Regions from separate parts of the Burkholderia oklahomensis C6786 genome, predicted to be linked through region 2. Evidence: riboswitches for the same ligand, from Rfam matches in the RefSeq annotation. Region 2 holds a riboswitch; each other region holds the start of a gene.
What was found. Region 2 has a riboswitch for thiamine pyrophosphate ahead of thiC (phosphomethylpyrimidine synthase ThiC). Riboswitches for the same ligand answer to the same signal wherever they lie in the genome.
Positions count from the first base shown of each region.

Region 1: it holds a riboswitch for thiamine pyrophosphate, as region 2 does, so the genes downstream of both, BG90_RS09280 (FAD-dependent oxidoreductase) here and thiC (phosphomethylpyrimidine synthase ThiC) in region 2, are expected to answer to the same signal.
Region 3: it holds a riboswitch for thiamine pyrophosphate, as region 2 does, so the genes downstream of both, BG90_RS26655 (DMT family transporter) here and thiC (phosphomethylpyrimidine synthase ThiC) in region 2, are expected to answer to the same signal.

Region 1 is NZ_CP009555.1:2,057,024-2,066,426, reverse strand. Features, by position in the region: gene BG90_RS09320 (MlaC/ttg2D family ABC transporter substrate-binding protein) at 1-620, opposite strand, end outside; gene BG90_RS09315 (MlaA family lipoprotein) at 735-1,688, opposite strand; gene mlaD (outer membrane lipid asymmetry maintenance protein MlaD) at 1,736-2,269, opposite strand; gene mlaE (lipid asymmetry maintenance ABC transporter permease subunit MlaE) at 2,282-3,049, opposite strand; gene BG90_RS09300 (ABC transporter ATP-binding protein) at 3,046-3,864, opposite strand; gene thiE (thiamine phosphate synthase) at 3,964-5,067, opposite strand; gene BG90_RS09290 (thiazole synthase) at 5,064-5,879, opposite strand; gene thiS (sulfur carrier protein ThiS) at 5,931-6,128, opposite strand; gene BG90_RS09280 (FAD-dependent oxidoreductase) at 6,170-7,303, opposite strand; TPP riboswitch at 7,529-7,658, opposite strand; gene BG90_RS09275 (ABC transporter ATP-binding protein/permease) at 7,928-9,403, shown strand, end outside.
Region 2 is NZ_CP009555.1:307,590-316,992, reverse strand. Features, by position in the region: gene thiC (phosphomethylpyrimidine synthase ThiC) at 1-790, opposite strand, end outside; TPP riboswitch at 914-1,031, opposite strand; gene BG90_RS01450 (pentapeptide MXKDX repeat protein) at 1,354-1,614, shown strand; gene BG90_RS01445 (DUF1223 domain-containing protein) at 1,775-2,599, shown strand; gene BG90_RS01440 (cytochrome b/b6 domain-containing protein) at 2,580-3,422, shown strand; gene BG90_RS01435 (molybdopterin-dependent oxidoreductase) at 3,438-4,229, shown strand; gene BG90_RS01430 (EamA family transporter) at 4,629-5,564, shown strand; gene BG90_RS01425 (MFS transporter) at 5,937-7,133, opposite strand; gene BG90_RS01420 (COG4705 family protein) at 7,452-8,210, shown strand; gene BG90_RS01415 (hypothetical protein) at 8,275-8,685, shown strand; gene BG90_RS01410 (phosphodiesterase) at 9,004-9,403, opposite strand, start outside.
Region 3 is NZ_CP009556.1:1,997,870-2,007,272, reverse strand. Features, by position in the region: gene BG90_RS26675 (TauD/TfdA family dioxygenase) at 1-396, shown strand, start outside; gene BG90_RS26670 (LysE family translocator) at 595-1,233, opposite strand; gene BG90_RS26665 (NAD(P)-binding domain-containing protein) at 1,442-3,280, opposite strand; gene BG90_RS26660 (hypothetical protein) at 3,328-3,681, opposite strand; gene BG90_RS26655 (DMT family transporter) at 3,924-4,760, opposite strand; TPP riboswitch at 4,832-4,938, opposite strand; partial or broken gene BG90_RS26650 (Rossmann-fold NAD(P)-binding domain-containing protein) at 5,738-6,100, shown strand; gene arcC (carbamate kinase) at 6,117-7,028, shown strand; gene BG90_RS26640 (rhomboid family intramembrane serine protease) at 7,193-7,798, shown strand; gene ftsH (ATP-dependent zinc metalloprotease FtsH) at 8,071-9,403, opposite strand, start outside.

The DNA of each region.
Region 1 (9,403 bases), 1.7 Mb from region 2:
TTGCCCGAGGCAAGCTGCTGGTTGCGCTCGGTCAGGAACTGGATCAGACCGTCGACGCCGCTTTGCTGGATCTTCTCGTTGAACTGCTGCTGGTAGGTCTGGATCAGCCATGCGCCCAGCACGTTCAGGTCATACACGCGCCAGCCCTGCGCCGTCTTGTACAGGCGATAGTCGATCTGCACCGGCTGGCCGTTGTTCATCGCAACCGTGCGCACGACGACGTCGGTCGCATCCGCATCGGCGCGGAACGGCGGGTACTGGATCTGCTGATCCGGCTTCAACTGAGCGAGCGCGCCCGAATACGTGCGGATCAGCAACTGCTTGAACTGCTCGATCACCTGCTGCTGCTGCGCGGGCGTCGCGGTGCGCCAGTTGCGGCCCATCGCGAGCTGCGTCGTGCGGCGGAAATCGGTGTACGGCAGGATGTCCTTGTTGACGATCGTGATGATGCGGGCGGTATCGCCCTGCTTGATCGTCTGCGTGCGCACTTCGTCGAGCACCTGCTGCGTCGCGGACTTGATGAGCGCCTGCGGATTCGACTGGTCGACTTCCGCGTGCGCGGCTGCCGCGCCGAACGAGAACAGCGCAGCAAAGACGGGGATCAGAAACAGTTTCTTCATAGGTATGACCTGCTTATGTGAGTCGATGCCTGACTTGGAACCGTCGACGGCGGCGCAAGTTCGCGCCGGCCGCCGTCAGAATCGTTTCCGGCTGTAACGAATGTAAGTGCCGGATCAGTGCAGCCGGATGCTCGGGAAGCGGATGCCGCCCGGCGACGGCGGCACGACCTGCTGCGCGGGCACGTTGGTCGCGCTGCTCGGGTTCGGCGCCGCGGCCGATGCGGGCGCTGCCGCTGCCGATGCCGGGGCCGCGCCGGAAGCCGCAGCCGGTGCGGAAGCCGCAGCCGCGCCGCTCGCGGGCGCCGCGGCGCCCTCTTCCGGCATCTCGTAATTCGGCGGCGGCGCTTCGTTGCCGTAATTCGGCAGGTTCGACTGCGCGGCCGTGCCGCCGCCGATCAGCGCCTGGCGGCGCTGCAGGTACGCGTTGCGCACGAACGAATACTTGTCGATCGCGGCCGCCTCGAGCACATCGCCCGCGCCGAGCAGATTCGCGCGCGTGTTGACGAGGTTCAGGCCGAACAGGCCCCAGCTCACGCTGTCGGGCCGCACGTAGGTGAGCGGATTGCCGGCATAGTCGACGGCAAGACCCGCCGTGTCGCGCATGGTGCTCGGGCCGAGCAGCGGCAGCACGAGGTACGGGCCGCTCGGCACGCCGTAGTGGCCGAGCGTGATGCCGAAGTCGTTCGCATGCTTCGGCAGGTTCGCGAGCGTCGCGACGTCGAACAGGCCGCCGACGCCGAACACCGTGTTGATCACGACCCGCATGATGTCGCCGACGCCGTCGGCGATCTTCAGCTGCACGAGGTTGTTCGCCGCGATGTAGACGTCGCCGATGTTCGAGAAGAAGTTCGTCACGCTGTCGCGCATCGGCTGCGGCACCGCCCATTGATAGCCGCGCGCGACGGGCTTGAGCGCGTACTGGTCAACCTTGTCGTTGAACGTGTACATCGTCCGGTTGAAGCCTTCGAACGGATCGCCCTTCGTCGGCGTCTGCACGGTCGCGCAACCGCTCAATGCCGCGGCCGCCGTGATCGCCAGCACCGCCTGGCTGATGCGGATCGTCTGCATGATGTTCTTCCCCTCGTTTCTTCTGTCGTGTTCCGCTAGCGCGACGTTCATTGCGCCGCCGCGCCCGACGCAGCCGGCGCAGGCGCCCCCGACGCCGCGGCGGCCGGCTTCGCGCCGCCCGCGTCCGCGGCCTTGCTGTACAGGAACTGGCCGATCAGGTTCTCGAGCACGATCGCCGATTGCGTCATCGTGATCGTGTCGCCCGCCTTCAGCATTTCCGTGTCGCCGCCCGGCTCGAGGCCGATGTACTGCTCGCCGAGCAGGCCCGACGTCAGGATCTTCGCCGACGAATCCTTCGGAAACTGATACTGCTTGTCGAGATCGATCGTGACGAGCGCCTGGTAGGTGTTCGTGTCGAAGCCGATCGAGCCGACGCGGCCGACGACGACGCCCGCGCTCTTCACGGGCGCGCGCGGCTTCAGGCCGCCGATGTTGTCGAACTTCAGCTTGACCGCGTAAGTCGGCTGAAACGACAGCGAACTCATGTTGCCGACCTTCAGCGCGAGGAACAGCAACGCGAGAAAGCCCAACACTACGAAGAGGCCGACCCAGAAGTCGAGAGCAGTCTTTTTCATCGTCATCCCAGAAAAGGCTTAGCTGAACATCAACGCGGTCAGCAGGAAATCGAGGCCGAGTACGGCGAGCGATGCGTACACGACAGTCTTGGTCGTCGCGTGCGACACGCCCTCGGGCGTCGGCTTCGCTTCGTAACCCTGAAACAATGCGATAAACGTGACGGCGAAGCCGAACACGACGCTCTTCAGCACGCCGTTGCCGACGTCGGCCCACACTTCGACGCCGCCTTGCATCTGCGACCAGAACGCGCCGGGGTCGACGCCGATCAGCAGCACGCCGACGACGTAGCCGCCGAGCACGCCGACCGCGCTGAAGATCGCGGCGAGGAGCGGCATCGCGATGACGCCCGCCCACATGCGCGGCGCGATCACGTTCTTGAGCGGGTCGACCGCCATCATCTCGAGCGCGGTGAGCTGCTCGCCCGCCTTCATGAGGCCGATCTCGGCCGTGAGCGACGTGCCCGCGCGGCCCGCGAACAGGAGCGCCGACACGACGGGGCCGAGCTCGCGCACGAGCGACAGCGCGACGAGGAGGCCGAGCGCCTGCTCGGAGCCGTAGCGGTTCAGCGTGTAGTAGCCCTGCAGGCCGAGCACGAAGCCGACGAAGAGGCCCGACACGGCGATGATCACGAACGAATAATTGCCGAGGAAGTGGACCTGCTTCGTGACGAGCCGCGGCCGCCTCAGCAGCGAGAAGAACTCGAGCACGACGCGCACGAACATCCGGGTCGCGTAGCCCGTGCGCTCGAGTCCGCCGAGCACGAAACGACCGATCGCGCTGATCATCTGCGCCCTCCGCCAAGGCCGAAATCCGCCGCGAGCGGCTGGCTCATGTAGTGAAATTTGAACGGGCCGTCCGGCGCGCCGTCGATGAACTGGCGCACGCTCGGATCGGTCGACGCCCGAAGCTCGTCGGGCGTGCCCTCGGCGAGGACGCCGCCGTTCGCGAGGAAGTAGACGTAGTCGGCGATCGCGAACGACTCCGGCACGTCGTGCGTGACGAGGATCGACGTCGCGCCGAGCGCGTGGTTCAGCGTGCGGATCAGGTTCGCGGTGATGCCGAGCGAAATCGGATCGAGGCCCGCGAACGGCTCGTCGTACATGATGAGCTGCGGATCGAGCGCGATCGCGCGCGCGAGCGCGATGCGCCGCGCCATCCCGCCCGACACCTCGGACGGCATCAGGTTGCGCGCGCCGCGCAGGCCCACCGCGTTGAGCTTCATCAGCACGAGATCGCGGATCAGGTCTTCCGGCAGGTTCGTGTGCTCGCGCAGCGCGAATGCGACGTTGTCGAACACCGACATGTCGGTGAAGAGCGCGCCGAACTGGAACAGCATGCCCATCTTTCGGCGCAGCGCGTACAGGCCGTCGCGCGTCTGCGCGCCGACGTCGGCGCCGTCGAACAGCACCTGGCCGCGGCGCGCGCGCACGAGGCCGCCGATCAGGCGCAGCACGGTGGTCTTGCCGCAGCCGGAACCGCCCATCACCGCGACCACCTGGCCGCGCGCGAAGCGCATGTTCAGGTTCGACAGGACGAGACGCTCGCCGTAGCCGAAAGCGACGTCGCGAAGCTCTAGCAGGGACTCGGAGGAGGAGCTCACGGAGCTGACAATCCTTATACGCAGAACGCCGAATTATAGGGCCTGCATCCGAATGATGTCGTGAAGGCCTCTCAGGCGTTCCAGTCAGAGATTGTCAAATTATCGTCCGAATATTTGCTGCATCGCAATGATCGCCGCCCGATAGTCGGCTGCGGCCGTGATCGCGCTGACGACGGCCGCGCTGCCGACGCCCGCCGCCAGCACGGCGCCGAGCGTGTCGACGGTGATTCCGCCGATCGCGACGAGCGGCGCCTGCGGCCCCGCGAAGCGCGCGTAGCGCGCGAGCCGCGCCAAGCCCTGCGGCGGCGCGGCGACCGCCTTCGTCGCGGTCGCGAACACCGGGCCGAGCGCGAGGTAGCTCGCCTTCACCTGCAGCGCGACGAGCATTTCGTAATATCCGTGGCTCGACAGCCCGAGCCGCGCGCCGGCCTGCGCGATCGCCGCGAGATCGGCGGTCTCGAGGTCTTCCTGGCCGAGGTGGACGCCGTACGCGCCCGCGTCGAGCGCGAGCCGCCAGTGATCGTTGATGAACACGCGCGCGTCCGGATGACGGCGGCCCGCGGCGACGGCCCGCTCGATTTCCGCGCGCAGCGCGTCGGGCGACGCATCCTTCACGCGCAGCTGCACCGTCTTCACGCCGCAGTCGAGCACCCGCTCGACCCATTCGGCGCTCGGCAGCACCGGATACAGGCCGAGCCGCTGCGGGCACGCCGGGAACGCGGGCTCGGGCGACGCGGCCGCATCGAGCGCGCGCGGAAAGCGTGCCGGATCGACGGGCCAGGGATCGTCGCCGCGCGCCTCGTCGCCGTCGCGCCACGCGAGCGCGAGCACGAGCGCGTCGGGCGCCGCAAAGCCGCAATCGAGGAACGCGGCGAGCGCGGCGATCCAGTCTTCGGCGAGCGGCGCGCGCGCGGCGAGCGCATGGCGCGCCGCGCCGGCGTACAGCGTCGCCGACGTGTCGTCGATGACGATCGCCTCCGCGCCCGCCGCAGTCAGCCGCGCGAGATGCGCGGCGTCGGCATCGGCGTCGCCCGCGGTCGCGACCCACAGGTCGCCCGCGCGCGGCCGCTCGGGCGGCGCGAGGCAGATCCGCGAGCGCGCCGCGGGCTGCGGCCACACGCCGAGCGTCGCGCGAATCCGCTCGGCGGCCTCGGTGAGCTCGTCGGCGGGCGGCCAGAACGCGTCGGGCAGCGCGGCGCTCATGCGTGGCTCCCGTCCTGATGCCAGAACGGCATCCCGACGACGGGCGTGCTCGCGTGCGCGGTCTCGCGCGCGTCCATCGGCCCGGCCAGGTACGCGGCGCGCCCCGCCTCGACGCCCTGCGCGAACGCGCGCGCCATGATCTCCGGATGCGTCGCCTGCGACACGGCGGTGTTGAGCAGCACGCCGTCGAAGCCCCACTCCATCACCTGGCACGCGTGCGACGGCACGCCGAGCCCCGCGTCGACGATGAGCGGCACGTCCGGCAGCCGCTCGCGCAGCACCCGCAGCCCGTACGGGTTCACGACGCCCTTGCCGGTGCCGATCGGCGCGCCCCACGGCATCAGCGCCTCGCAGCCCGCGTCGAGCAGGCGCCGGCCGATCACGAGATCCTCGGTGCAGTACGGCAGCACCTTGAAGCCGTCCTTCACGAGCAGCGTCGCCGCCTCGATGAGGCCGACCGGGTCCGGCTGCAGCGTGTAGTCGTCGCCGATCAGCTCGAGCTTGATCCAGTCGGTCTCGAACACTTCGCGCGCCATCTGCGCGGTCGTCACCGCCTCGGCGACCGTCTGGCAGCCGGCCGTGTTCGGCAACAGCGGCACGTCGTGGCGCTTGAGCAGTTCGAAGAAGCCGGCCTCGGCCGCGCCGGCGTTCATCTGGCGCCGCAGCGCGACCGTCACCATGCCCGGCCGCGCGGCCGCGATCGAATCGGACAGCGACTGCAGCGACGGATAGCGCGACGTGCCGAGCAGCACGCGGCTTGCGAAGGTTGTGCCGTGGAGCGTGAGCGTGTCGGCGGAAGAAAGAGGCGTCATCGGAAGATCCTGTGGGAACGGGTGCGGGGACGAAGCCGGCGCGTCAACGCGTCAGCCGCCTGCGACCGGATGCACGATGTCGAGCTTGTCGCCCGCGGCGAGCGCGCGTGCCGCGTGCTGCGTGCGCGCGACGAACGCGCCGTTGATCGCGACCGCGAACGGCGGCTGCGCGCCGTATGCGGCGAGCGCATCGGCGACCGTCGCGCCGTCGGGCAGCGAAAGCGTCTGTTGATTGATCTGGATGTCCATGATGCTGTCGATATCGATTGATCGGATCGGCGGGCCGCGCTTCACGCGGGCGCGTGCGCCGCGCCGTGCTGCAGCAGCGCCGGCCAGCGCGCATCGTGCCGCCACGCGGCGAACGTGTCGGCATCCTTCACCGTACGCTCGATGAGCGCGCCTGCGAAGCGGGCCGCGGTGTCGGCGACTTCCGGCGCGATCATGAAGCCGTGCCGGTACAGGCCGTTGACCGCGAGCGTCGCGCCGCCGTCCCAGACGAGCGCCGGGCGATGGTCGGGCAGCGTCGGCCGGCATTGTGCATTCAGCTCGAGGATGCGCGCCTCGCCGAACGCCGGATGCACCGAGAACGCGGCGCTCAGCAGCTCGAGCGCCGAGCGTACGCTGACGGGCGACATGTCCTCGCCTTCGATCTCGGTCGCGCCGATCACGTAGAGATCGTTCTCCTTCGGCGCGACGTAGAGCGGATAGCGCGGATGCAGAAGCCGCACGGGGCGCGTGAGGCCGATGCCCGGCGCGTGCACGCGCGCGACCTCGCCGCGGATCCCGCGCAGCGTCGGCATCTGCGCCTTCGCGCCGAGCCCGCGGCAGTCGATCGTGATGCGCGCGGCGGGCGCCGCCTGCGGCTCGATTGCGGCGTTCCAGTGCGCGTCGACGCCTCGCTCGGCAAGGCCCGCGGCGAGCGCGCGCAGCACCTGGCGGTTGTCGAGCTGGCCTTCGCGCGGCAGCAGGAGGCCGTGCGCGAAGCGCCCGGCGAGCGCCGGCTCGGCCGCGTCGACCTGTGCGCCCGCGAGCGCGACGAGGCCGCCGTCGAGCAGCTCGGCGCTCGCGTTCGCGCGCACGCGGCGCTCGAAGAGCGGCGCTTCCGCGCGGTCCGCGTGATGCCAGACGACGAGCGTGCCGTTGCGCTGGAAGAACACGGGCTCGGGCAGCTCGGCGAGCCAGCTCGGCCACAGGTCGAACGACGCGACGCCGAGATCGGTGATGAAGCGCTCGGCGCTCGCCGCTTCGGCGACCGGCGCGAGCATCGCCGCCGCGACCCAAGCGGCGGAGCCCGAGCCCGCCGCATCGCCGCGCTCGTAGAGCGCGACGCGGTGACCGGCGCCCGCGAGGCGCCACGCGATCAGGCGGCCGACGAGGCCGCCGCCCAGCACCGCGAAATCGGGTTCAGACGCGCGCAGGTTCATCGCATCCGCCTGTCGTGTTCGTCACCAAGAGACGGCCCGAAAGGCGGGCCGGGGAAGCCGCCGCGGCCGACGGCTCGCAGCGAAGCAAAAGAACTGAAGATTGCACGGTCATCGATACCTTCCGTCACGCGCGAAGATGCGCACCCAAAAGGACGAAACCGGCGACTGAGGCCGGCCGGAACCATGCGGCGCGCAGCTCGACAAAGCGACGGCGGCGGGCGCGGCCCGGCGGGATCGGAAACTTCCCGCGCCGGTATTACCCGGATCGGGTGCGAAGGGTCTCTCTCAGCCTCGCCGCGCATCCGGCCTGCCGATCGGCAGGGCCGAGGCGCGCGAAGCACCCCTGTTTCGTCGACGGCCATTAGACCATAAAAGCGGAAACCGCCGCAAACCTCGCACTGCGGCAAATTCGCCTGCCGCACTGCGGCGCTGGCACAATGCCCGCTGGGCGCGGCGCACGAGCGGTATCGCGGCGGCGCGCCCATGTCGCTCCCGGCGTTAAGCGCCGTTTAAGGCATGCTCGCCAGAATCCGCGGCACGAGCGCCGCGCGGCGGCGCCGAACGGGCGCGCCGGGCGCGGCGCAGCCGTCCGCCCGGCGTCGCCGGCCCCACATCAGGAAGCTCATGACTCAATCGATGCAAGCCCTCGCCCCCGTTCCGGACGACCCGTCGCGACATCCGTCTCCGATATCCACGTGGAGCCTCATCAAGCCCTATTGGGTTTCCGAAGAGTGGAAGGTCGCGTGGGGACTGCTCATCACGATCGTCGCGATCAACCTGACGCTCGTGTGGATCAACGTGCGGATCAACTCGTGGAGCGCGTCGTTCTACAACGCGCTGCAATCGAAGGACGTGCGCGACTTCCCGAGCCTGCTGATCACGTTCGCGGTGCTCGCGTTCGCGTTCATCATCCTCGCGGTGTACAGCCTCTACCTGCGGCAGATGCTCGGCTTCCGCTGGCGCCAGTGGCTGACGACGCGCTTCCTGCACGAATGGCTCGGCGACCGCAACTTCTACCGGATCGAGCGCGACCGGCTCGCCGACAACCCCGACCAGCGGATCGCCGACGACCTGCAGTCGCTCGCGTCGACGACGCTGTCGCTGTCGCTCGACCTGCTGTCGACGGTCGTCACGCTGATCTCGTTCGCGACGATCCTCTGGTCGATCGCCGGCGCGGCGACGATCACGCTCGGCGGCCACGCGATCACGATCCCGGGCTACATGGTGTGGGTCGCGATGATCTACGCGATCGCCGGCTCGTACGTGATGCACCGCTTCGGCCATCCGCTCGTGTCGATCAACTATCAGCAGCAGCGCGTCGAGGCGGACTTCCGCTTCAGCCTGATCCGCATCCGCGAGAACGCCGAGCAGATCGCGTTCTACGACGGCGAGCCCGTCGAGACCGCGCACGAGCAGAACCTGTTCCAGCGAATCCGCGAGAACTGGTGGCGCGTGATGCGCTACACGAAGCGCCTCACGTTCGTGCTGAACTTCTACGCGCAGCTCGCGAGCCTCTTTCCGATCGCGGTCGCCGCGCCCCGCTACTTCGCGGGCGCGTTCACGTTCGGCGTGCTGATTCAGATCAGCCGTGCGTTCAGCACCGTCAGCGACTCGTTCTCGTGGTTCATCAACAGTTACGGCACGCTCGCCGAATGGCGCGCGACCGTCAACCGTCTGCGCGAATTCAAGCGCGTGATGGGCGCGTCGCACCTGAAGGAAGCGATGTCGCCCGCGACCGAGCACGGCGGCATCAACCTGCACTACGTCGACACGGCCGAAATCACGACGTCGGGCCTGAAGCTCGCGCTGCCGAACGGCGCGGCGCTCGCGTCGATCGGCGACGTCGCGATCCAGCCCGGCTCGCGCTGGCTCGTGCGCGGGCCGTCCGGCTCCGGCAAGAGCACGCTGATGCGCGCGCTCGCGGGCCTCTGGCCGTTCGGCGACGGCGCGATCGACGCGCCCGTCGACGCGCGGATGATGTTCGTCCCGCAGCAGAGCTATCTGCCGATCGGCACGCTGAAGGCGGCGCTCGCGTATCCGTCGGCCGTCGACACGTTCAGCGACGACGCATGCCGCGACGCGCTGCGCGCATGCGGTCTC
Region 2 (9,403 bases):
TGTCGACTTCCTCGCCGATCGACGACGTGACGGCCGAGTTGCCGATGTTCGCGTTGATCTTCACGAGGAAGTTGCGGCCGATGATCATCGGCTCGGTTTCCGGGTGGTTGATGTTCGCCGGGATGATCGCGCGGCCGCGCGCGACTTCGTCGCGAACGAACTCGGGCGTGATCTCGACGGCCGCGTTCGCCCCGAACGCGGCGGCGCCGAACGCCTGGCCGACGTGCTGGCGGCCCATCATCGCGGCGAGCTTCGCGCCCGCCGGGCCGCTCGCCTTCAGGCTTTCCAGATACTCGGCGCGGCGCTGGTTCTCGCGGATCGCGATGTATTCCATCTCGGGCGTGATGATGCCCTGGCGCGCGTAGTGCATCTGCGTGACGTTCTTGCCCGCCCGCGCGCGGCGCGGGTGGCGGTGCAGGTCGGGGAAGCGCAGCTCGGCCGTCGCCGGGTCCGCCGCGCGTTCGCGGCCGTACTCGCTCGTGAGACCCGTCAGCGTTTCGGTGTCGCCGCGCGCGTCGATCCAGCGCTGGCGCAGCGCGGGCAGGCCCGAGCGGATGTCGATCTTGACGTCCGGGTCCGTGTACGGGCCCGACGTGTCGTAGACATAGATCGGCGGATTCTTTTCGCCGCCGAAGCTCGTCGGCGTGTCGGATTGCGTGATTTCGCGCATCGGCACGCGAATGTCAGGTTGCGAGCCCGTCACGTAGACCTTGCGCGAGTTCGGCAGCGGGGCGACGGCGGCGGCGTCGACGCGGGCGTCGGCCGACAGGAATTTGGGATTGGCGTTCATGCGATCTCCTGTGTCGACCCGAGTAGGCGCTTTAGCGCTTGCTTGGGTCCCATGCAAAGCGGATGTGGGGGCGCTAAGCAGGAGACGAGATTCGCGACGCGACGGGATTCAGACGTGGAACAGCGGCGAAATCCTGACGCTTCCCTGCGCTGGCATTATCCAGATCAGGTTCAAAGGGTATTTCTCACCCGCGCCGCACGATCGCTTGATCGAATGCATTGCAGGACCCCCGCGTTAGCAAGCGCAAAAGATACACCGGGTCGGCCGCGGTTTCAACAGGGGACAGATCGATTGCGCGCGAACGCGCGTCCGGCTGCGCATGCTGCGTCGCGGCGGGGCGGCCTGGGCGGCGTCCGTGCGCGCGCGTTCGAGGCGCGCGGGCGGCGCGTCGCCTTGCGCGTCGAGCCGGCGCGGGCAGGGTGCGGCGACGCGTTTGCGCACCGCGCGATCGGCCGCGCGCCGACGCAATCGCCGGTCCCGAAGAAATTTTTGCGCGCCGTTGTCATATCCGTCGCTGTGTCCCGACTATTCGGCTCCTCAACCAATAACGATGGAGCTATCCCATGAAAAGGAATCTGATTGCTGTCGCGTGTGTCGCCGGTTTCGCGTTCGCCGCGCCGTTCGCGCATGCGCAGAACGATGCGATGTCGAAGGATGCGATGTCGAAAGACGGCATGGCGATGTCGAAGGACGCGATGTCGAAGGACCAGATGGGCAAGAAGAAGGATCACATGGCCAAGGGCGGCATGAAGAAGGATCACATGGCGAAGGACGCGATGCAAAAGCCGATGTCGTCCGACAAGATGAGCCCGATGTCGAACTGAGCGACGCCGTTTCCGGTGGATTTCATGGCGTGACCCGGCGCGGCCGCCCATTCGCTGTTCGGGCGGCCTTTTTTCTCGCGACGCCGGGCGCCGCGGGAAGCCGGATCGCGACACGCATGCCGGCGTGCGTGGCGTACGCGCCCGCGCCCGGCACTGACCGATGAGTTTCGATATGTCGATTTCATTTTCCGCTTCGACGCGCGCCATCGCGGCGACGCTCGCGCTCGGCGCGGCGTGCGTCGCGCAGGCGGCCGCGGGCGGCGCGTGCACCGCGCGCAGCCCCGACGGCCGGCAGGCGCTCGTCGAGCTCTACACGAGCGAGGGCTGCAGCAGCTGTCCGCCCGCCGACGACTGGCTCGCGCGGCTCGCATCGCATCGCGCCGCGCCGCGCATCGTGCCGCTCGCGCTGCACGTCGATTACTGGGACGGCCTCGGCTGGACCGACCGTTTCGCGCAGCATCGTTTCACCGAACGGCAGCGCGCGCTCGCGTCGCGCGGCGGCGGCAGCTTCGTCTATACGCCGGAGGTCGCCGTCGCCGGTCGCGAGCTGCGCAACTGGCGCGATGCGGACGCGTTCGAGCGGCGCGTCGTCGCGACGGCCGCCGAGCCCGCGCGCGTCGGCATCGCGCTGTCGGCCGCGCGGCGCGCGGACACGCTCGACGTCGAGCTGTCCGTGACGCCGCGCGCCGGTGCGCCGCGTGCGGTCGTTGCGTATCTCGCGCTGTACGAGAACGGCATCGAGTCGCAGGTGCGCGCGGGCGAGAACCGCGGCGCGACGCTGCATCACGAGCGCGTCGTGCGCCAGTGGATCGGGCCGCTCGCGTCCAAGGCAAGCGCGGCCGCGCCGCTCGACGTGCAGCGCCGGCTGCCATTGCCGGCGGGCCTGCGCGCACAGGACGCGGCGCGCTACGGCATCGTGGCGTTCGTCGAGGATCCCGCGACGGGCGACGTGCTGCAGGCACTCGATCTGCCGCTGTGCGGTTGAGCGGCTTGCGCCCGCATTCGATCAAGGAAGGAGGGCATTGTCCATGAATGCAACGACAACGATGAACGCGGCGGCGAAGGTTACGGCCAACGCGCCGACGAACGCGTCGACGAACGCGTCGACGAACGCGCCGACGAACGCGCCGATCGACGGGACGATCAGCGCGGCGCCCCAAGCAGCCAACAACGCAACGACCGGCGCAACGACCGGCGCAACGACGACCGCCCTTCGGCCGCGCAGGCCGATCCATCCGTCATGGGTGCGCGCGAGCCACTGGCTCAACGCGATCGCCGCCGTGACGATGGCGCTGTCGGGCTGGCGGATCTACGACGCGTCGCCGATCTACGCGGGCTTCACGTTCCCGCGCGGCATCACGCTGGGCGGCTGGCTCGGCGGCGCGCTGCAATGGCATTTCGCCGCGATGTGGCTGCTGTTCTTCAACGGTGTGTTCTATCTGACGATGAGCGTCGCGACCGGACGCTTCAAGCGCAAGTTCCTGCCGCTGAGCGCGAAGGGCATCGCGCGCGATCTGCGCGACGCGCTGCGCGGCCGGCTGTCGCACGACGATCTGTCCGTCTACAACGCGGTCCAGCGCGCGGCGTACGTCGCGGCGATCGCCGATCTCGTGCTGCTCGTGCTGTCCGGGCTCGTGATCTGGAAATCGGTGCAGTTCCCGCTGTTGCGCGAGCTGCTCGGCGGCTACGACAACGCGCGCGTCGTGCATTTCTGGGCGATGGCGTTTCTCGTCGCGTTCTTCGTCGTGCACGTCGCGATGGCGGCGCTCGTTCCGCGCTCGCTGCTCGCGATGCTGAGCGGACACTAAAAGGAGTCATCCATCATGTCCGAAAACGACAAGAAAAAGCCTGTCGGCGACGACGCGCGGATCGACCGCGCATCGCTGCTGATCGACGTGCGCAAGTCACTCGCGCTGCCGTCGCGGCGTCTGTTCGGCAAGCGCGTGCTGACGCTCGGCGGCCTCGCGATGCTGACGGGCTGCACGCTGCGCGACGATGCGTCGGTCGACGATTTTCTCGAGAAGGTGTCGCGCGCGAACGATCGCGTGCAGGCCTGGCTGTTCGGCCCGACGCGGCTCGCGCCGACGTACACGGAAGCCGATCTCACGCGCCCGTTTCCGTTCAACGCGTTCTACGGCATCGACGACGTGCCGCACGTCGACGCCGACGACTACCGGCTCGTCGTGTCGGGCCTCGTCACCGGCATGCGCAGCTGGACGCTGCCGGAGCTGTACGCGCTGCCGCACGCGGAGCAGATCACGCGGCACATCTGCGTCGAAGGCTGGAGCGCGATCGGGCGCTGGGGCGGCACGCCGTTTCGCGAATTCCTGCGTCGCGCCGGTGCGGACACGACCGCGAAATACGTCGGCTTCAAATGCGCGGACGACTATTACGAGAGCATCGACATGCCGACCGCGCTGCATCCGCAAACGCTGCTGACGTTCGAATACGACGGCAAGCGCTTGCCGCCCGAATACGGTTTTCCAATGAAGCTGCGGATGCCGACGAAGCTCGGCTACAAGAATCCGAAGCACATCATGGAGATATTCGTGACCAATACGTATCCGGGCGGATATTGGGTCGACCAGGGATACAACTGGTTCGGCGGATCGTGACGCAATCGCGCGAAGCCGCGCGGGCAGGGCGGCGCGTTCCCGCTCGCCCGCGCGCGGCGCATGCGGTTTCGCGCTTTTATCCCGAATTTCCGAAAACGAAAATGCTGTTTTGCCGCGAATGAAATGTCGCGCCGAAACGTCACCGAGCGCGCGTTCGATTCAAGCCGACATTCATTTTCCATTCCTTAATGCATAATGCTGGCGGTGTGCGGCCGTCCGGCTGCGCACGTCTTTATTCGAGTCCGTTCGCCTCTTTCGGTCATGTTCGCCGCCGCACGCTCCGACCTGTCGCTTCGCACGCCGCCGTCTCTCCCCATTCCGGATTCATCGAGGCCGCTCGCCGGCAGTCTCGCCGCCTCGCCGCCGAACGTGCGACACCTCGTGCGGGCAGGCTGACCGATGACGCCGTTCGACCGTTTCCTCGCCTTCCTCGAGCGCCATCCGCCCCGCCTGCCGCAAAGCCGCAGCGGCCGCGTCGTGCTCGCGCTCGCGTTCATCTATTTCGCGTGGGGATCGACGTATCTCGCGCTGCACGTCGCGCTCGAATCGTTTCCGCCGCTGCTGCTGTCCGGGCTGCGCAACCTGCTCGCGGGGATCGGCCTCTTCATCTTCGCGATGCGGCGCCGTCCGGTGCGGCCGACGCTCGTCGAGATTCGCAACGCGGCGCTCGTCGGCACGATGCTCGTCACGCTGTCGTCCGGTTTCATCGCGCTCGGGATGCGCACCATCAGCAGCGGCTCGGCCGCGGTGACGGTCGCGACGGTGCCGCTCTTCGCGACGGTGATCGCGTCGGTCGCGGGGCGGCGCATCGCGGCGGGCGAATGGGCGGCCGTCGCGCTCGGGATGGTCGGGATCGTCGTGCTGAATTCGGGCGGGCCGTCGTCGCCCGGCTCGACGCTCGGCAGCATCACCGTGCTCGTGGGGGCGCTCTTCTGGGCGGGCGGCGCGCATCTCGCCGCGCGGCTCGCGCTGCCGCACGACCTGTTCCTGTCGACCTCGCTGCAAATCGGCCTCGGCGGCGCGGCGTCGACCTGCATCGCATGGGTGCTCGGCGAGCGCATCGAGCACGTCGCGTTTCTGCCCGGCGTCGCGTTCGTCTATCTGATGCTCGCGGGCACGATGGCCGCGTACGTCGCATACGGCTACCTGATTCGCCACACGAGCCCGATCATCGCGAGCAGCTGCATGTACGTGAATCCGGTCGTCGCCGTCGCGCTGGGCGCGCTCCTGCTCGGCGAGCCCGTCACGCTCGCGACCGTGATCGCGACCGTCGCGATTCTCGGCAGCGTCGGGCTGTCGTTCGTGTTCGATCCGGCGCGCAAGCGGATGCAATAACGGCGCGCGACGTGGCGGCCGATGGGGCGCGCGGCTCGCGCGACGTTCGCCCGTTTCCGCGCTCGGCGGTTTCGCGCGCGCCGATACGCCGCCGCGCAATCCGGCGGCGCTGGCGAGGTAGCCGAGTGCTTGCATCGCGCGGGGCGATCGTGGAGCCCCGCGTATCGATATCGATCTCGTCGAGCGGCGGCGGCATGTTCTCGGCGCGGCCGGCATGCGCGATGCGTGCCGGCGCTGCTCGCCCGCGCGCCCCGGCCGGCATCATCTGCGCCGCGTCCGGTTTCTCGCGTAACCAGTCGCGTTTTTCCGCGTGCGCGCGTCGGCCTGACGTCGGCCGAGCGCGGCGCGCTGCTGCGCCGCCGCGTCGAGCGCTTATCGCGCGCCCGCGCGGCCGCGGTGATGCACGAGTGCCGCGACGACCGAGAACAGCAGACCGACCGCGCACATTCCCATCCAGCCCGTCGCCCGCCACGCGGCGACGCCCGCCGACGAGCCGATCGCGCCGCCGATGAAATAGCAGACCATGTAGACCGTGTTCACGCGGCTGCGCGCGTCGGGCTTGAGCGCATAGATGCGCGACTGGTTCGAGATCTGCGCGGCCTGCACGCCGACGTCGAGGACGATCACGCCGATCACGAGCCCGACGAGGCTGCGGCCCGACGCCGCGAAGATCACGAACGACGCGGCGATCAGCGCGATCGCGAGCGTGATGATCGCGCGCGGCCCGCGCTTGTCGGCGAAGCGGCCCGCGTACGGCGCGGCGAGCGCGCCCGCCGCGCCGACGATCCCGAAGAGGCCCGCCGCCTGCGGACCGAGATGGAACGGCTCGCCCGCGAGCAGCAGCGTGAGCGCCGGCCAGAACGCGCTGAACGCCGCGAAGATCGCGGCGCCCGTCATCGACGCCTCGCGCAGCCCGGGCAGCTCGCGCGCGAGCCGCCACATCGACGCGAGCAGCTTGCCGTACGGCAGCGCCGACGTCGGCGAGCTGCGCGGCAGGCGCGCGACGATCACGGCCGCGAGCGCGGCGAGCGCCGCGACCGACGCGCCGAACACCGCGCGCCAGCCGAAGTATTCGGCGACGAAACCCGCCGCCGTGCGCGCGAGCAGGATGCCGAGCAAGAGCCCGCTCATCACGGTGCCGACCGCTTGCCCGCGCGCGGCGGGCGGCGCGATCTCGGCGGCGAACGGCACGGCCTGCTGCGCGATCGTCGCGAGGATGCCGATCGCGAGGCTCGCCGCGGCGAGCACGGCGAGCGTCGGCGCCGCCGCGGCGATCACGAGCGCGGCCGACAGCCCGGCGATCTGCAGCAGGATCAGCTTGCGCCGGTCGAAGCGGTCGCCGAGCGGCGCGAGCGCGAACATGCCGGCCGCGTAGCCGAGCTGCGTCGCGGTCGGCACGACGCCGATCCACGACGCGCTGTCCGGAAACGACGCGCGGAACGCGTCGAGGAGCGGCTGGTTGTAATAGATGTTGGCGACGGACACGCCCGCGATCGTCGCGAGCAGCAGCAACAGGCTGCGCGAGTCATGGCTGGGCGCGTCGGCGGAGACGGAAGGCGACGAGGGCATGGTGCGTGTGGACGAAGTGCGGCGCGCACGACGCGCGCGCCGTCCGGATCTTCGAGCGAGACAGGAGAGGCGAAACGCCGGGAGCGCCGATCATACCGGACGTCCCCGAAGTCTGCTGGCGGCGGCGCGATCGCAGTGCGCGCGCATGCCGTTAATCTCGCCTTAAGCGGCCGGCTTGCATAGTGGCGTCCGAGCGAGTCGTGGGAGCGTTCGTATTTCGCTGCACCGCCGTTGCCGGAATCCGGCTCGCTTTGCGCAACCGGTGCGACAAGGAGAGCCCAATTGAACCAGCCCGCCCGTCCGCATGCCGCCGCCGGCATGCTCAACAAAGTCCCGGAAGTCACGCTGGCCTTCTGGATCGTCAAGATCATGTCGACGACGGTCGGGGAGACCGGCGCCGACTATCTCGCCGTCCACGTCGGACTCGGCGCCGCCGTCACCGGCGCGATGATGTCCGGTCTGCTGGTCTGCGCGCTCGCGCTGCAATTGCGTGCGCGCGCTTACGTGCCGTGGATCTACTGGCTCAACATCGTCCTCGTCAGCATCGTCGGCACGCAGATCACCGATGCGCTGACCGACGGCCTCGGCGTCAGCCTCTACGTCAGCACGCCGCTCTTCGCCGCCGCGCTCGCGGCGACGTTCGCGCTCTGGTATCGCCGCGAGCGGACGCTGTCGATCCACACGATCGTCACGCCGCGCCGCGAGTGGTTCTATTGGGCCGCGATCCTGCTGACGTTCGCGCTCGGCACGGCGGCGGGCGATCTCGCGACCGAGGCGCTCGGCCTCGGATTCCGGCTCGGGATCGTCGCGTTCGGCGGCGCGATCGCGCTCGTCGCGGCCGCCGCGCGCTTCGGGATGAACCGCGTGCTCGCGTTCTGGCTCGCGTACATCCTCACGCGTCCGCTCGGTGCGTCGCTCGGCGATTTCCTGTCGCAGGCGCAAGCATACGGCGGCCTCGGGCTCGGCACGATCAAGACGAGCGCCGTGTTTCTCGCGGTGATCGTCGCGCTCGTCGCGGGGCTGAGCGTCGCCGCCGCGCGCGCGGATCGGCTTGGCGCGCCGGCGCGCGGACGCTGAGCGTCAATCGATGCAAGCCCCGTCTTCAACCGTTTCGTTCGAGTTCTTTACAAGGAGAAGCAGCATGATCAAGCGCAAATTCATCGCATTCGCCGTCGCGCCGGCATTGGCGGCCGCCGCGTTCGGCATCGGCATCGTGACGCCGGCAGGCGTCGCGCCGAACGTGGCCGAAGCCGCGACCGTCTCGAAGCTCGGCGACCTGTCGCCGTTCCGCGCGATCGCGGTCGACACCGCGAAGCTCGTCGACAAGGGCGATCTCGCCGGCGCGAAGGCGCGCATCAAGGATCTGGAGACGTCCTGGGACGACGCCGAGCCGTCGCTGAAGCCGCGCGCGGCGGCGGATTGGCACGCGGTCGACAACGCGATCGATCGCGCGCTCGCGGCGCTGCGCGCCGATCGGCCGCAGGCTGTCGCGTGCAAGCAGGCGCTGGCCGATCTGCTCGCGATCATGGACCGGACGAGCGGCGCGCACTGAGCGCGGCGTCTTCCGCGGCGAGGCGTCCGGTTTGCGCGCGGTGTCCGCCGGTGCGCCCGGGCGGCGCGCGGCCCGGGCCGATCGTGGATGACAGGCCGGCGCGGAACGGCGCCGGCCGCACGGGCAAACACGGCGCCGCGCGACTCGTGCGGCGCCGAAGCCGGTTCACGTCGGCTCGTGTCGTTCAGCGCCCCGGCGGCGGCTCGTTCGGCGAAGCATGCGCGTACGCATGCGCGTACGCATGCGCACACTCATGCGCACACTCATGCGCGCTGCCGCGTCCGTCGCGCGCCGCGCGCCGCGGCATCACGTTCGATCTCAATCGATCAGCGCGCCCGTCGGCTCGAAGAACGGATGCGGCCCGTCGCTCGCATCGACGTACACATGATGCGACGCGAGCCCGCCGTCCGGCGTGTAGCGATGCACGGCGAACGCGGGCGGCTCCATCGAGAACGACGACGGCCCGTCGTCGCGCAGGTCGAACGTGACCTGATGCGCGGGCGCGGGCACGGCCGACGCGATCGTGCCGCCGAAGCGCGCGAACATCGTCCGGTGCACGTGCCCGCACAGCACGCGCTCGACGTTCGGAAAGCGGCGCAGCAGCGCGTCGAGCCGGCCCGACGCGTCCGGATCGAGCCGCATCGCGTCCATGTGGCCGATGCCGCACGCGAACGGCGGATGATGGAGCGCGACGATCACCGGACGGTCGCGCGCGGCG
Region 3 (9,403 bases), on a different replicon from region 2:
ACGCGCGTCGTCTACCGCGCCGACTATCCGAATGCGCGCAAGCGCTACGAGCATCGGACGCCGATCGTCCGGCTGCGGCCGGACGGCTCCGTCGAGCGCCTCGTCAACAATCCGACGAAGATGTTCTTCGACGGCATCGGCTTCGACGATCTGATGCCGTTCTTCCGCGCATATCACGCGTTCAAGGCGCGCCTCGTCGCGACGATGCGATCGTATCTGCATGTGTGGTCGCAAGGCGACATGGTCGTGTGGGACAACCGGCGGATCTTTCACGGACGCGGCGATTTCGGCGCGCCCGGTTTCGCGCGAACGCTGCGCGGCGGGTATTTCAAGGAAGGCGAGCTGCGGGCGCGGGAGGCCTTTCTCGCCGAGGCCGAGCTGCGCGCGGCGGGTTGAGCGCGCGGCATTCGAGGCGCTCGACCGCTGCGCCTGCAAGCGCTCTCCGATTCGCCCCCACGACCGCGCAGTCGTTGTCGACCGCGCGGTCGACGCACCTTCATCCGGCCTCGACGAGAGGCGAATACCGTGAAACCGTCATTCAGCACAATGCCCCGACGCATTGCGACGACGCAGAGGACATGCGCAGGCTTGTCGTCAACGCAACGTTTCCATGGCCAAGAGCATGGCCATGGCGATCATCAAGCCTCCGCCCGCGATATTAATCAGTTTGAGTCCCTTCTCGTTGAAGAACGCGCGTGATCTCACCGCATGTGCGGTGGCTACCCACGCTGAATCGATCAACAAACCCAGGCCGATGGGCACGAGCGAAAAGAACAGCAGCGATTCCACTGGACTTTCGACCCCTCTGTTCAGAAAGCTCGGCACGATCGTACCGAACATGATCAGGGCTTTCGGATTGGTGACGCCGACGATGACGCCGGCGACCAATGTCTGCTTGCGTTTGTCGGTCGCCCGGACTTCCGCGGCCGGCAACGGTCTGGAAAACAGGTATTGGATTCCGATGGCAAGCAGGACGGCGGCGCCGAGCAAACGAATACCTGTCAGGACGTTGTCGGCGCGCATCAGCAAGGTGCCGATTCCCAGCGCGACAATCACGGCGACGCAGTAGGTTCCTATCGCGTTGCCGATGACCCCGCGCATCGCGCTACGCCGCCCCGCCGTCATCGCTTGGCCGACAAGAAACATGATGCTTGGGCCGGGAACGGCGATCAGCACCGCAGAGGTCAATACGAGCCCGAGCAGACCGTCGAGCGCAGTGATATTTCCAGACATGGAGCAGCCCTCATTCTCGACCTTGAGCCGTCGCTGGACAGTCGGCGTCCGTCGCTTTCCGATGCCGTTCGTCGTCAGGCGTATCAATGGTCAAACGTTCGGCTCGACCCAATCGATCGGCGACGACCATGGGCTCATGCCGATTTCAGTTGATCGGCGATGAGCCGGCGGCGGCTGACCAGGCAGATTGGCGGATAAATATGGGAGTCTATCTAGTGGCGGACCCGGTACGCAATCCGGAACGGTTCACGAGCAAAGCCAGCGTTGGCTGAATTCGAAGCGCCTCAGCCACTTCTTCTTCGCTCATCAAGGGATAGCATGCGTCCACGAACTCGTCGAGCACGGGCAACATGCTGCGGCGTTCATCCAGATTCAGCGCACATGCGCACGCATTGAACGCGACGTTCTTGTATTGGTCGAGGTTGGTTTCCTCGTCGACATAATCGTCGATATCCCAGCGGCCGATGAGGCTTTCCTGCATATGGAAGGAATCCACTTCCACGCCCCCCCGATAGACATGAAACACCGGATGGATGTACGCGCTGCGGGAAGTATCGAAATGATCGGCGGGTAGCGTGAAATAGTGAGTCGGCAATTCGCCGTCGCCATATCGGCTGAATCCATATTCGAAAACGATTTCGAGCCTCGTCTGCTTCCTGCCCCAGCGCTCGAGGTTATATGCTCGCGGGAATGCGGGCCACACGCGCGCCCGGACCACGCCGTCGTCGCCGCCTGGCTCGAACGTCACCGCGCATCCGAAGTAGCCGAACAGCTCGAACAACGGCATGCTCGTGCTGACGAGCTCGACGAGAAATTCTGAAAGATGAACGAGCTGATCGGACGGGTGCGCCAACGGAACGTCGCATTCGAACACCGGCTCGAGCGCCATGCCATGATGCTTTTCCGCGACGATGCTCCCGAGCGCCTGAATGTTGCATCGGAAGCCATGAACGAAGCCGGAAGCGGCATCCGGATCGTTGACGCGCATTGGAGCGCCGAGAAAATAGAGGCCCGGGACGTTGACCGACTCCCAACTCGACGTCAGCAGGCAATATTTTCCCTTCTCGTCAATGGCCGGCCGTACGGTTTCCCTGTCGAAGACTTCGGACAGCGTGTAGTTGAAGCCGCAGCATACGATCACGTCGTCCACGATGCCGGTTCGCTTCATCCATCTCGGAGGGGACCAGTGAGGGCAAGGCGTCTCGTAGCGGACCAGCAAACGGCCTTCGTGCTTGCCGCGGGTGATTCGCCCGACTTCGACGATGCGATCGCTCACGACATTGTTGTTGGATTTGAGCTGCATCAGATCGAACACGTCGGAGACCTGCGCCCGCAAGTCATGCACGTTGTGCGTCTGCCGGGCGAACATCGGCAGAGACCGTGTGACAACGCGGGTCTCCGCCGTGATATCGACGAGATGATGCGCAATCTCGAACGCCGAATTGCCGCGACCCAAAATAATGACGATCTTGTTCCGGTAGCGCCGCGCCGCGGTATCGGGCTCGAAGTCTCCGTAGAACGTGCAGGTCTCGGTATTGAGCCCCTTGATATCCGGAACGATCGGCTCCGACCTGCCGGTGGCGCAAAAAACACGATCCGCGGTGATGCTATGCGCATTCGATATGCCGAGGACGAAGCGCCCGCCTTCGCGCGCGATGCGCTGCACACGCGCACGCGTTCGAATGTGCGCCGACAACCCTTTCTTCTCCGCGACGTATTTCAAATACTCCTTGTAAATTCTTGCGGACGGCCAATGTTCCGACGTCCATTCCGTGAATCGCAGCTTGGGATCGGTTGCGACGTCATCGGCGCTGATGGTGCTCAATGTGTGCCAGTCGTATCGCATCCGGTACGTGTGGTGATTGCCGGGAACGTATCGTTTGTTTAGCGAAATAAGCTGCCCGCATACCGGAAATCGGTCCCATTGCCCACCGACGGTCTCGTTCGCTTCGAGCAAGAGGTACTCGATTCCCCGTCTCTCGAATTCGAGAGCCATGTTGATTCCTGCGGGGCCACCGCCAATGATCACGTTGGAATGATGTTGCATGTGGCACTCTCCTCGTTCTCATCGTTGCGGATCGAGAGGGGCTTCGATCAAGCCTTTTCATTCGGCAAGGCCGAATGCGTTGCGCGGATGCGGCTCCCGCACAGTCGAATGCGCCAAATTTCCTGCGCACTTGCGCAGTCATTCGGCCCGGGTTCGATCGAGACCGCGTTTATGAATGACCGATCGATCTTCTCGCCGGCCTTCGCGCCCCAAACGCGCGTCCGAATTCGATTCGCAAGATCGATGGCCGTCAGCCGCCGCACGCCCTCGTCGCCCTCGTCGCCCGACTCGCGCGCACCTCGGGGCCGTGCCTCGCGCGATACGCCTTGAGCAATGTCTGCGATCCTGCCGTCGATATGCTCCCGGCGCGCGCCCCTCGGAAAGTGCGGCGCAATCCGCATCGCGAACGGCCTCCCGTGAACGCGCGAACCCACGGCACGTTCGGCGACCGCCGAGCCGTCGCGGCGACAATCGAGTCAACTCAGAATCGAAAGCAATTCGTCAGGATAAGCGGGCGACGATTCATCATATCAATATAGGTAAAAGCGCGCATCAGTGTGAACCAGCACTTGCATTGCAGCAGCGCCTTCGCCTTCCGCCAATCGCCCGATCTCGCCGCATCGGCCGCCGCAAACGCGATCCGTCAAACGGGATACGTGAGGCAGGCGGCGCCGACCGCCACCGCCGCGCAGGCGGCGAAGCGCCGCCCGCTCGGCTTCTCGCCGAGCCACGCCCAGCCGATCAACACCGAAAATACGATGCTCGTCTCGCGAAGCGCGGCGATCGGACCGACCGGACCGCGCGACAGCGCGTCGACGACCGCCGCGTAGCTGATGAGCGAGATCAGCCCGCCCGCCGCGGATTTCAGCATTTCGCCGCGCGTGAAGCCGCCGCTCAAACGGCGGCCGAACAGGAAGAACACGGCCGGCATCGCGATGCCGTAGGCGATGAAGATCCATGCCGCGTACGCGAGCGGATCGCCCGCGATGCGCGAGCCGACGCCGTCGACCGTCACATAGCCGCCGATGAAGAGCGCGGTGACGAGCGCGGCGGCGAACGAGCGCAGATGAATCCGCGACCGGCCGAGCGTGAGGCTCGCGATGCCGCCCGATACGAGCGCGACGCCCGCGAGCGACGCGCCGCCCAGGCGCTGGCCCGCCCACGCGTAGCCGCCCAGCGTGACGAGCAGCGGCACCGTGCCGCGGACGACCGGATAGACCTGGCTGAGCGCCGCGCCCTGATACGCGTACGCGAGAAACACGCTGTAGCCGACCTGCAGCGCGGCGGACGCCGCCAGATACGGCCAGCTCGCGCGCGCGGGCAGCGGCAGCAGCGCCGCGCAGACGGCGGCCGCGGCGGTCGTCGCGAAGCTCATCATGGTGATGCTCCACAGACGGTCCGCGCCGCTTCTCAGCAACGCGTTCCACGTCGCGTGCAGGATCGCCGCGAACAGGACGAGCGCGATGACGGACGGCGTCATCGGCGCGGGTCGAGCGGAACGGGAAACATGGGAGGCGCGGCCGAGGCGCGGCGACCGGCGAGCTTCGGACAAGACATGGCGGACCTCATTCCTACGCCGGCATTACCCGGATCAGGTTTAGGGGTCGTTCCTTGCGCGGAACCTCTCAGCCGATCGTCCGGCTCCCCCTGATGGCCCGGCTATTATCGATAAGAACCCGGCGGCGGGCAAGCCGATGCGGGCGGTTCGATTGCGGAATGCGGGGCCCCCTCGGCCGGCGCGAAGGAGCGGCTGGCCGGAGCGGTTCGCAACGTCCGCCGTCGCGATGCCGGGGCGACGCGATGCCGCGAAGCGCGGCGCAAGCCGCTCACGATCGGCGAGCAATACGATTGGTTCGGCACATCGATCGTGACGCGCCACTCGTCATATCGTCCGGATCACGAATCATTTGCGCGGCATCGATCGGCGCTGCGCGACACAAACCGGCAATCGGTCGATTTTTCCAGCCGTTCGAGCGATGCTTGCGCCGCATCGAATGGCAAACCCGGAATTTCGTCGCGCAATCGGTCATAGCGACTCGATATCAGAAAGCAAGCATGCGCCGACTCTGCGCCCGCTCACATCCCGTTCATATTGCGTTGCGGCGAGCGCACTCGAACGCATCGCGAACGGCGTGACGAGATCCGGCCCGCGCCATGCGCCGGACAAGGCCCGAGCGCCCACGGGCGCACCGTGCTTCGCGATGCAAATCCGTCATCTCGATCCGCCGGAAATCGAATCTCCACTCGCCGCCCTCCTGAATCGACGCCGCGCGTGTCGCTGATCCAAGTCAATTCGGAGCCCTGAACCCGGTGCCTTAATACATTCAATATCCGTCGAGGGGTTTCATCATGGAGCATTCCGCCAGGCAGTTGTTCCATCCGCCGGCACCGCTCCCCGCGACGACGCCCGCGTCGCAGCGGGCGATCGCGCCGCGCCGGCTTCCGTTCACGCTGCTGATCGAGCTGACCGACGATCCGCTCGCCGCGGTGAAAGGCGTCGACTTCGTCTACACGGACGTCTGGGTGTCGATGGGCGAGCCCGTGACGGCGTGGGGCGCGCGGATCGCGCTGCTGAAGCCGTATCAGGTCGACACGCGGCTGATGCAGGCGACCGGCAAGCCGCGCACGCGCTTCATGCACTGCCTGCCCGCGTATCACGATCTTGAGACCGACACCGCGCGCGAGGTCCACGCGCACTACGGGCTCACCGAGCTCGAAGTGACCGACGAGGTGTTCGAATCGGAGGCGTCGATCGTGTTCTCGCAGGCAGAGAACCGGATGCACACGATCAAGGCGGTGCTCGTCGCCACGCTCGGCTGACGCCCGGAGGCACGCAATGCGCATTCTGGTGGCGCTGGGCGGCAACGCGCTGTTGCGGCGCGGCGAGCCGCAGACGATCGACAACCAGCTCGCGAACGTGAAGCGCGCGGCCGAGCAGATCGCGCGCGTCGCGGCGGGCAACCAGCTCGTCGTCGCGCACGGCAACGGCCCGCAGGTCGGCCTACTCGCACTGCAGGCGACCGCGGGCAACGGCGCTCCGACGCCGCTCGACGTGCTCGACGCCGAATCGGAGGGAATGATCGGCTACCTGCTCGCGCAGGAGCTCGCGAACCGGCTGCCGCGCGACCGGCGGATCGCGACGCTCCTCACGCGCGTCGAAGTCGACCGGCTCGATCCCGCGTTCGATCGTCCGACGAAGCCGATCGGCCCCGTCTATCCGGAAGCCGACGCGCGGCGGCTCGCGGTCGAGCGCGGCTGGCGGATCGCGCCGGACGGCGCGGGGTTTCGGCATGTCGTCGCGTCGCCGCTGCCGAAACGGATCGTCGAGCTGGAGCCGATCCGCTGGCTGCTCGAACGCGACGCGGTCGTCATCGCGGCGGGCGGCGGCGGGATTCCGGTCGCGCCCGATCCGGACGGCGGGTCGTGGAGCGGCGTCGAGGCGGTGATCGACAAGGACCGTTGCAGCGCGCTCCTCGCCGCGCAGATCGAAGCCGACCTGCTGCTGATCGCGACCGACGTCGATGCGGTCTACGTCGACTGGAACACGCCCGCGAGCCGGCCGTTGCGCGAGATCGACGCGCGCGAGCCGCAGGCGATGTCGTTCGCCGCGGGCTCGATGGGGCCGAAGGTGCAGGCCGCGTGCGAATTCGTACTCGGCACCGGACGCCCGGCCGTGATCGGCGCGCTCGGGCGGATCGTCGAGATGATCGACGGCCGCGCCGGCACGCGCGTCGTGAGCCGGCCCTAGCCGCTTGGGTCACGTAGGTCGCTCCGGTTGCGTCGATCGCGTCGATCGCGTCGCGCCGCCGGCCGTCGTGCGTCAGCGTCAACGGTTCAGCGTCAGCGGCGGCGGCCGCGCGATACCGGCATAATGACCGTCGACGCTCCCCCCTTTTCCCGTCCGCGGCCGCCATGACGCTCGCCATCGTCGTCCTGAACCTGATCGGCTTCTTCATCGAGCTCGCCGATCCCGACCGCGTGCTCACGCTGTTCGCGCTGTGGCCGCCACGGCTCGGCACGGGCGCCACGGCCGGCGCGCCGGCATTCCATGTCTGGCAAATCGTCACGTACAGCGCGCTGCATGCGGGGCTGTCGCACCTGATCTTCAACATGCTCGGGCTCGTCATGTTCGGCCGCGACGTCGAGCGCTCGCTCGGCCGCGCGCGCTTCGGCACGCTCTATCTCGCGAGCGTCGTGTGCGGCGCGCTCACGCAGCTCGTCGTCGCGCGCTACACGGCGACGGGCGGCGCGCCGACGATCGGCGCGTCGGCCGGCGTGTTCGGCGTGCTCGCCGCGTATGCGCTGCTGTATCCGTCGCGCCGCGTCGTGCTGCTGTTTCCGCCGATTCCGATGCCCGCGTGGGTGTTCGCGCTCGTCTACGCGGGCGTCGAGCTGCTGCTCGGCGTCGCCGGCGCGGCGAGCGGCATCGCGCATTTCGCGCATCTGGGCGGGATGTTCGGCGCGCTCGTGCTGGTGCTGTTCTGGGCGCGGCCGCGGAGGGAATGGCCGATCGAGTGAGAGGGTGCGGCGGGCGGCTCGCCGGTGCGCCGCCCGCGATGTCGCGCGGCCGGCGGCGCGTGCGCGGCGTTGGCCGCACTGGCGCGGCGCGCCCCGCGACGGTTGCGGCGACGAGCGCTTCGTCATGCGTTCGACGCCCGCGCCGCGCCGTCTCCGCGCGACATCGCCGCCGCGGAGGTCCGCCGGGCCGATCGGGCGCTCACCTCGCTTCGCGAGCCGTTTCGCGCCGTCCGACGCGCCCGGCGAGCGCACCGCGGCCGATGCGGCCTGCGTCACTGCGGCACCGAATGATCGGCCTTGTCGGCGCCCGTCGGCTGCGTCGGCGGATCGGGATCGTCGTCGACCCGCTTCGCCGCGCTCCCGCCCTGCTCGCCCTTCTTCGCCGTTTCGCCTTCCAGCAGCGGCGCGTCGTTCACGAGCCTCACGAGCATCTCGTGATCGACGACCTCGTGCTTCAGCAGATACTGCGCGATCCGTTCGAGCGCGCCGCGCCGCTCCTTCAGCGTCCGCGACACGCGATCGTGCGCTTCGGCGAGCAGCCGCTGGATCTCGTCGTCGATCCGCGTCGCGGTGCTCTCGCTGCAGCGCTCGCCGCCCGGCTGCCAGACGACGGGCGGCAGCCCGCGGCTGTCGGCGTCGCCGAACGTCGCGAGGCCGATCCGCTCGCTCATCCCGTAGCGCGCGACCATGTGCCGCGCCATCTCGGTCGCGCGCTCGAGGTCGTTCTCCGCGCCCGTTGACACGTCGCCGAACACGATCTCCTCGGCGACGCGCCCGCCGAGCAGCACGTCGAGCCGGTCGAGCAGCTCGCTCTTCCTGAGCACGTAGCGGTCCTCGGTCGGCACCTGCTGCGTGTAGCCGAGCGCCGCGATCCCGCGCGGGATGATCGACACCTTCTTCACCGGATCGCTGTGCGCGCGGGTCTGCGCGATCAGCGCGTGCCCCGCTTCGTGATGCGCGATCGTGATCTTCTCCTGCTCGCTCATCACGCGGCTCTTGCGCTCCATGCCGGTCATCGCGCGGTCGATCGCCTCGTCGAAATCCGACATGTCGATCGCCGGCTTGTCGAGCTCGGCCGCGTGCAGCGCCGCCTCGTTGACGATGTTCGCGAGATCCGCGCCGACGAAGCCCGGCATGCGCGACGCGAGCTCGCCGAGATCGACGTCCGGCGCGAGCTTCACCTGCTTCACGTGAACCGACAGAATCTGCCGCCGTCCGGTCACGTCCGGCCGGTCGATCGCGATGTGCCGGTCGAAGCGGCCCGGGCGCAGCAGCGCGGGATCGAGAATCTCCGGACGATTGGTGGCCGCCATGATGATGACGCCCGAATTCGCCTGGAAGCCGTCCATCTCGACGAGCAGCTGGTTGAGCGTCTGCTCGCGCTCGTCGTTGCCCGACGTGAGGCCCGCGCCGCGGACCTTGCCGATCGCGTCGAGCTCGTCGATGAAGATGATGCACGGCGCCTTCTGCTGCGCCTGCTCGAACAGGTCGCGCACGCGCGCCGCGCCGACGCCGACGAACATCTCGACGAACGACGAGCCGCTCGTCGAGAAGAACGGCACGCCCGCCTCGCCCGCCACCGCCTTCGCGAGCAGCGTCTTGCCG